Regions from separate parts of the Pseudomonas sp. H3_C08 genome, predicted to be linked through region 2. Evidence: riboswitches for the same ligand, from Rfam matches in the RefSeq annotation. Region 2 holds a riboswitch; the other holds the start of a gene.

Region 1 (4,212 bases), 2.4 Mb from region 2:
CACCGTGCGCGGCGTCGGTTACGTGGTGGCGGGCAAAGCATGATCTCGATACGTGCGCGGATTCTGGTACCGGTGCTGATCCTGGTGTTGATGGGCGATGTGCTGATCAGTTGGCTGGTATTGCGCGACAGCCATCATGAAATCGAAGAGGTCTACGACGCACAACTGGCGCAGAGCGCACGCCTGCTTCAGGGTGTGCTGGCGACACGCGCCCCAGGCGATAACGACTGGCAGCGGCTGCATCAGGCCTTCGATGAAGCGATGAGCCGGGTCGGCGATGGCGAGGCAGCACATCCCTACGAAACCCGTCTGACCTTTCAGGTCTGGCGCAGCGACGGGCAATTGCTGATGCGCTCGGCCGAAGCACCGGAACTTACTACGCCGCCGACCACCCTCGGTTCTCATGATCTGATGGAAAACGGCCGCGACTGGTGCGCCTTTCTGCTCAAGGACGCGCAGCAAGGGTTGTTGATCTGGGTGGGTGAACGCGATGACATTCGGCAGGATCTGATCGAGCGTATTGTTGGCCACACGTTGTGGCCGAGCGTGATCGGCGTACCAGTGCTGACGGTTCTGATCTGGCTGACGATTGGCTGGGGGCTGCAACCGTTGCGAGCCATGGCGCAGACCATTCGCGGGCGCAACACTGACAGCCTCAAGCCGCTGAACCTCAGGCCCCTGCCCCACGACCTTGAACCGATGCAAACCGCGCTCAATCGCCTGCTGCAGCAGATCGACAATCTGCTCGCCCGCGAACGCCGCTTTATCGCCGATGCCGCCCATGAATTGCGCACGCCGCTGGCGATCCTGCGCATCCATGCGCAAAACGCGCAGCTTGCCAGTACCGCGCAACAACGCGAAGAAGCGCTGGAGTTTCTGGTCAGCGCCGTAGACCGCGCGACCCGTATTGCCAGCCAGCTGCTGACCATGGCGCGCATCGAGCCGCGCCTGGCCAACCCGCAAAAAAGTCCGGTGGAAATCACCGCGCTGGTGCGCGAAGAACTCGCTGAACTGGCGCCACTGGCCTGGGAAAAGGACGTCGAACTGATTCTCGACAGCGATCATCACTGCCCGGTCGAAACCGATCCTTTGGCGCTGGCCATCGCCCTGCAGAATCTGGTCACCAACGCCTTGAACTTCGCCCCGCCCGGCAGCGAAGTGCGCGTACAGGTCCAGCCGCAGGCATCCGGCGCGGTGTACATCAGTGTCGAGGACGCTGGTCCCGGCATCGACGAAGCCGACTACGCGCGTCTGTTTGAGCGTTTCTACAGCCACGGCCACGCCAATGGCGCCGGATTGGGCCTGGCGATTGTGCAGATGATCGTCAGCAAGGTCGGCAGCACCCTGCAGCTATACAACCTGCCGCAGGGGGGCTTGTGTGCTGAATTGCGCATCAACGAGAAACCCGCGTGACGCGCTGCACCTGACGTCCGATGCAATGGTTTTGACGAAATTTTCATATCGACCTGTTAAGATCCGCAGCCTCGTTGGGGAGTAGCCTGTTTCCGAGCCTTTCGGAAGCGTTCGTATCAACATTCTCGGCAACATGCCGTGGTGCGAACACCTTTTGGTTGGTGAGACCGACGACACATCCATGCCTAAAGTCGGGCGTGTGGTTGTGTCGTTGACTCATAGCCCGACCGGAAGTGTGCCCCCGTGAATCCTGTTTCCCTCATTTTCCTCGCTCTGGCCATGTCCACGGATGCGTTCGCCGCCGCCATCGGCAAAGGCTCCAGCCTGCACAAACCACGCCTCACCGAAGCCCTGCGCACCGGTTTGATCTTCGGCGTGATCGAAGCCATCACGCCCATCATCGGCTGGTTGATCGGTCAGGCAGCGACTCGCTGGGTGGCTGAATGGGACCACTGGATCGCCTTCACCCTGCTGCTGGTTCTCGGCCTGCACATGATCTACAACGGTCTGAAACACGAAGAAAAAGAGGAAGAAAAACCCGGTTCGCACTCCTTCCTGATTCTCGCCGTTACCGCGTTTGCCACCAGCATCGATGCCCTCGCGGTCGGCGTCGGCCTGGCGTTTGTCGACGTGAACATCTGGGTCGCGGCAGCGGCGATCGGTCTGGCGACCATGACCATGGTGACTATTGGCGTGATGCTCGGCCGAGTGCTCGGTGCTGTGGTTGGCAAGCGTGCGGAAATCGTCGGAGGCGTGGTGCTGATGATTGTCGGTGCGACGATTCTGTATGAGCACCTGTCGGCCTGATTCAAGCGGAGGTCAGCGTCGCCAGCGCCAGGGCATTACCCAGTGCTGCGCCGCTGGCGGTATTGTCGAAAATGCACCAGGTCGAGGCACCTGCAGCGGTCGCTGACAGCAAGGCGTGTGCGAGGTGTTGCAGATAAGGTGAATCGTAGGCGCTGTGGTAAATGCGCGGTGAGCCGTGCAGGCGCCAATACTGGGTGCCCGCCCAGCCGGCTGGCGAAATATCACGGCGGATGCGCGAAGGATCGACTGCTGCTTGGGCGATCTGATGAGTCATTAATATCGGCTCGGCGCTGCCCCACGATTCATGCCTTGGCTCAAGCACCACCGCGCCGGAGAACCGCTCGCGCAATGTCGTGAAAAAGGTTTCGGCGCTGGCGGCGTCAAACGCCAGCGAAGGTGGTAACTGCACCAGCAAGCAGCCCAAGCGTTCGCCCAGACCGCCGCATTCAGCCAGAAACCTGTCCAGCGCCGCCTCGCAACCTGCCAGGCGTAACTCATGGGTGATGTGTTTGGGCGTTTTCACCGAAAACCGGAAGGCCTCCGGTACGCCATCGGCCCAACGCTCATAGGTTTGCCGGCGATGCGGACGGTAGAACGAGCTGTTGATTTCCACGCCGTTGAGTCGCGCGGCGTAGCGCTGCAAATGCGTGCCCTCCAGGGGAAATACCGGCCAGTGTTCGCGCCCCAGACTCCAGCCGGCACAACCGATGAAAATCAAAAGCACACCTCCGGGTTTCTCCTGCCTGATCGTTCCTACGCTCTGCGTGGGAACGATCAAACCTGTGCGTTAACCGGTTATTTTTTCCCGGGCAGCACCGCGCCGAGCACCTGTTTGGCGGTTTGCACGATCACCCCGGCTTCATCCGGATCGCCCTTGAGCAATGTCGTGGCGAATTTCTTCGCCTGCTCAAGCTTGATGTGCGGCGGCAAGGGCGGCACGTTCGGGTCGGTCTTGAACTCGATCACCACCGGCACTTCCGAGGCCAGTGCCTTTTCCCACGCAGCGGCGACGTCTTCTTCGCGATCGACAAAAATGCCTTTCAGGCCAATGGAAATGGCGAACAAGTGGTAAGGCACGTCCGGGATACTTTGCGACGCTTCGAACTTCGGATCGCCCTCCATCACCCGCTGCTCCCACGTGACCTGATTGAGATCCTCGTTGTTGAACACCGCGCAGATCCATTTCGGACTCGCCCACTGCCGCCAGTATTTGGCGACGGTGATCAGTTCGGCCATGTTGTTCATCTGCATTGCGCCGTCACCCACCAGCGCGATCACCGGACGTTCGGGATAGGCGAATTTGGCGGCAATCGCGTAAGGCACAGCGGCGCCCATGGACGCCAGGCCACCGGACAACGAGCACTGCATGCCACGGCGGACTTTCAGATCGCGGGCAAACCAGTTGGCGCAGGAGCCGGAGTCGCTGGTGATGATCGCCTCATCGGGCAAGCGTGACGACAGCTCATAGACCACCCGTTGCGGGTTGACCGGGTCGGCTTTGGCCATGGCTCGTCTTTCGAGGGTTTTCTCCCAACTGCTGCGCCAACCTTCGATTTTCTTGCGCCACTTGTTGGAGGTTTTCTGTTCGAGCAGTGGCAATAACGCGGCGAGCGTTTCCGCCGAGTCGCCGACCAGATTGACCTCCATCGGATAACGCAGGCTGAGCATGTCCGGCTGCAAATCGATCTGCACGCCGCGCGCTTGGCCTTCCTTGGGCAGAAATTCCGAGTACGGAAAACCCGAGCCGATCATCAGCAAAGTGTCGCATTCGTTCATCAGCTTGTAGCTCGGTTCGGTGCCGAGCAGGCCGATGCTGCCGGTGACCCAAGACAGATCGTCAGGCAACACGGCTTTACCCAGAAGCGCTTTGGCGACACCGGCACCGAGTTTTTCCGCCACGGCGATGACTTGATCGGTCGCCTGCAATGCCCCGGCGCCAACCAGAATGGCGACCTTCTCGCCCGCATTCAAAACCTCGGCGGCACGCTGCAG
Region 2 (4,212 bases):
TTCGATGACTTGCTCGAACTGCGCCTGGGTGCGCTGTTGCACCATCTCTTGCGTGCGCGCGCCGGAAAACAGCGCATACAGCACCAGCGCGGCGACCACGCTGAGGACGATGGCGCCGGCCAGGGCGGCGACGGAAAACTGGATCGACTTGAACTTCATGGGAGCTCCGCACGCAAGAGGACGTCTGCGCTGATGTATCGGCAGCGGGCATTGGGCCATGAGTGCGAGCCGGAGCAATTGAAAGCCAATGTCGCAAATGGATCAGTGCGCGACGCAGTTGCACGGGACTTGGCGGTCGCTGTGAATTTTTTGCGACAGCTCTGGTGGGAAACGTCTGAAAGTCGCTGCAACACGTCCGTTGTATCTGGCGTCGATACAATTACCCGCCTAGGATACGCGCAGGTTTTCAGGGAGCTTTTGAATGAACAAGACATTGGTTGTAAGTGCACTGAGCGCAGCGCTGTTGCTGGCCGGTTGTCAGTCGGTCAACACCACCAGCGGCGGTGCCGTGGGTGTGGAGCGCAAGCAGTACATGTTCAGCATGCTGTCCTCGCAAGAGGTCGACCAGATGTATGCGCAGTCGTATCAGAAGACCGTCGGCGAGGCGTCCAGCAAAGGTGTGCTGGACAAGACCAGTCCCGAGGCCAAGCGGGTTCAGGCGATTGCCAACCGTCTGATCGCCCAGGCGCCGAACTTCCGTCCGGATGCGGCGCAATGGCAGTGGGAAGTCAATCTGATCAAGAGCGATGAGCTCAACGCCAACTGCGGGCCTGGCGGCAAGATCATTTTCTACACCGGGCTGATCGACAGCCTGAAACTCACCGACGATGAAATCGCCGCCGTTATGGGCCATGAAATCGCCCACGCCTTGCGCGAGCACGGTCGTGAAGCGATGTCCAAGGCGTACGGGATTGAAATGGCCAAACAGGGCGCGGGTGCGTTGCTCGGCCTGGGGCAGGACAGTCTGGCGCTGGCTGATACCGTGGCCAACTACGGGATGACGCTGCCGAACAGCCGCGCCAACGAAAACGAAGCCGACCTGATTGGTCTGGAACTGGCCGCACGCGCCGGGTACAACCCGAACGCCGCGATCACTTTGTGGAACAAAATGAGCAAAGCGTCGGAAGGTTCGCCGCCGGAGTTCATGAGCACTCACCCGGCTTCGACCAGCCGGATTGCCTCGTTGCAGGCGGCAATTCCGAAGGTCATGCCGTTGTACGAAAAAGCTCCTAAATCCTGAGTCAGTGATCGTTCCCACGCTCTGCGTGGGAATGCCTCAAGGGACGCTCCGCGTTCCAAGCGGGACGCAGAGCGTCCCCGGCTGCATTCCCACGCAGAGCGTGGGAACGATCCTTCACTGAGGATTAAACCCAGCCACTGCTCTGCATCGCCTTGTACACCGCAACAATCGCCAGAATCATGAATGCCGAAGCCGCAAGGCGACGGATCAAGGTCAATGGCAGTTTGTCTGCGGCGAAATTACCTGCCAGCACCACCGGCACGTTGGCAATCAACATGCCCGCCGTCGTACCGATAATCACCAGCCACAGTTCCGGATATTGCGCGGCGAGCATCACCGTCGCGACCTGAGTCTTGTCACCCATTTCTGCGAGGAAAAACGCAATCAGCGTGGTCAAGAACGGCCCGAACTTGCGTGCGGTGCTGGTTTCATCGTCATCCATTTTGTCCGGAACCAGTGTCCACAGCGCCGTGGCCGTAAAGCTTGCGGCGAGAATCCAGTGCAGCGTGGCATTCGAGAAGAAGCTGCCAAACCAGGCGCCGACCGCACCGGCTGCTGCGTGGTTGGCCAGGGTCGCGGCGACAATACCGGCAATGATCGGCCAGGGTTTGCGGAAGCGAGCGGCGAGAATCAGCGCGAGCAGTTGCGTCTTGTCGCCGATTTCGGCCAAGGCAACGATTGCGGTGGGAACGAGTAACGAGTCCAGCATCAGGATTTCCTAAGGGGCGGGTCGACACGGCTATGACACGTACAGCCTTCCCGCCCCGGGTAAGGTGTGCGTGTCATAGGTCTTGTCAAACCCTGCGATCCGTCTGCTGCGGACGCTTGGGTCGCATACGCCATGATCTGAGGATCAAGTATGTTGACGTATGCCGGACGAGCTTGGCGCTCGTGGGAGACTACTCCCCTAGGACGGAGCGGATTCTGCCTTCGCAAATCCGATTGAGCAAGAACAAATTTTCAGCCGCGCTTGGCCCGGTAGATGCGGAAACCATTGCCTTCGGCCTTGATTGCACAGACGCCCAGATGCTCTTCGATCAGCGGTTGATACTTGAGGAAGCTGTTCGCCACCAAGCGCAGTTCGCCGCCATTTTTCAGATGTTTGGCCGCTTTTCGCAGCAAGTTCTCGGTTGCGAAATAATCGGTGTGCACGCCGACATGGAAAGGTGGATTGCTCAGAATCGCACTCAAACCCATCGGCGCGGCATCGATACCGTCGCCAGTCAGCACTTCAGCTTCCAGACCGTTGGCCGCCAATGTCAGGCGGCTGCTGGCGGCGGCGAAGGCATCGACATCGAGCAGGGTCACCTGATTGTGCGGGTAGCGACGCTTGACCGCAGCGCCCAGAACCCCGGCACCGCAGCCGAAGTCGAGCAGATGGCCGCTCGGCAGTTTGTCCAGATGCTCCAGCAGCAGGGCACTGCCGCGATCCAGGCGACCGTGGCTGAACACGCCCGGCAGGCTGATAACTTTCAGCGGACCCTCGGCCAAAGGCAATTCATAGGTCTGCGCCAGGCTTTCCAGGGATTTCACTTCAGGGGCGTTGGCCACGGTGACTTGCCAGAGCTGGCAGTGCCGCGCGCTGTCGAGTTTGCGCGGCTTGCCGAACGGGTTGAGCTGCTTGGATGCGCCTTCGATGCCGCTGCGCTTTTCCCCGACCAGAAATACTTCACGCCCGGCCAGACGCGAGGCCACGGCATTGAGGATGTAATCGGTCAGGTCTTTGGACTTGGGCAGGAACACCACGGCGCTGTCGAACTCGAGCTCTGGAATGTTCACGCCGAAATGGCTGCGCCCTTCGAAACGGGCATCCAGTGCGGCCTGGTCGCCGGCATGCCAGCACCAGCCGAATGCGTTGGGCAGGCGTCCGAGCAAATCATCGGCGGGCAAACCGGCCAACAACAACGAACCTTGAAAAAACTCGGGCTGACGAAGCAGTACTTCACTGCGCGGATCCATAACTGCTCCTCAAAAAAAAGTGCCGCAGTTTATCAACTGACGACCCGCAGCGCCTTACCGCTGAAGAACGCCTGAGCGTTTTCGGTCAATTGGCCGACGATGCGCTGCCGAGCCTCGCGGCTGCCCCAGGCGTTGTGTGGCGTAACGATCAGGCGTGGGATGTCCGCCGCGAGCAACGGATTGCCTTGGGTCGGCGGCTCGACGCTCAACACATCGGTAGCCGCGCCGCCGAGGTGGCCGTTGCGCAAGGCATCGGCCAGCGCCTGTTCATCGATCAGACCTCCACGCGCGGTGTTGACCACGAACGCACCGGGCTTCATCGACGCCAACTCGCGAGCACCGATGAAGTGGCGGGTGTGTTCGTTGAGCGGGCAGTGCAGGGTGAGGGCGTCGATTTGTGGCAGCAGTTCATCCAGCGGCAAACGATCCGGGCGAGCTGGGCGCCCGGGAATCTGCCCGAGCAACACGCGCATGCCGAACGCTTCGGCCAATCGCGCCACGGCGCCGCCAAGTTCGCCATGACCGAGCAGGCCGAGGGTTTTGCCTTGCAGTTCTACGATCGGGTAGTCGAGCAGACAGAACTGTTTGGCCTGCTGCCAGCGGCCTTCGCCAACGGCTTTTTGATAATCGGCCAGACGCGTGGCGAGGTTGAGCAGCAGCATGATCGTGTGCTGCGCCACCGACGGCGTGCCGTAACCCTGGCAGTTGCACACGGTGATGCCGTGAGCGCGGGCGGCCGCAAGGTCGACGTTGTTGGTGCCGGTGGCGGTGATCAGGATCAGCCTCAGGTCGGGGTTGGCGGCCATGGCGGCGGCGTCGATCAGGATCTTGTTAGTGATCGCTACGGTGGCGCCTTGCAGGCGTTCGGCGACTTGCCCGGGCAACGTTTGGGCGAACAGCTGCAGATCGCTGAAACACTCGCGCAACGGACTAAGGTCGAGGTCGCCGAGATCCAGCGAAGGGTGATCAAGGAATACCGCGCGGTGCGTGTTCGTCATCAACTGTACCTTTCG

Evidence for each region. A riboswitch is a leader RNA that binds a small molecule or an ion and turns the genes downstream of it on or off. The one in region 2 is predicted to bind manganese.
Region 1: linked by a shared signal. The riboswitch ahead of mntP (manganese efflux pump MntP) and the one ahead of AB4N74_RS18730 (TMEM165/GDT1 family protein) in region 2 are both predicted to bind manganese.

Annotation. Positions count from the first base shown of each region.
Region 1 is NZ_CP162803.1:1,740,927-1,745,138, reverse strand. Features, by position in the region: gene AB4N74_RS08035 (response regulator) at 1-43, shown strand, start outside; gene AB4N74_RS08030 (ATP-binding protein) at 40-1,413, shown strand; yybP-ykoY riboswitch at 1,477-1,648, shown strand; gene mntP (manganese efflux pump MntP) at 1,657-2,220, shown strand; gene AB4N74_RS08020 (DUF72 domain-containing protein) at 2,222-2,938, opposite strand; gene AB4N74_RS08015 (thiamine pyrophosphate-requiring protein) at 3,016-4,212, opposite strand, start outside.
Region 2 is NZ_CP162803.1:4,115,084-4,119,295, reverse strand. Features, by position in the region: gene AB4N74_RS18735 (M48 family metallopeptidase) at 422-1,240, shown strand; gene AB4N74_RS18730 (TMEM165/GDT1 family protein) at 1,365-1,949, opposite strand; yybP-ykoY riboswitch at 2,037-2,161, opposite strand; gene AB4N74_RS18725 (methyltransferase) at 2,201-3,199, opposite strand; gene AB4N74_RS18720 (2-hydroxyacid dehydrogenase) at 3,232-4,197, opposite strand.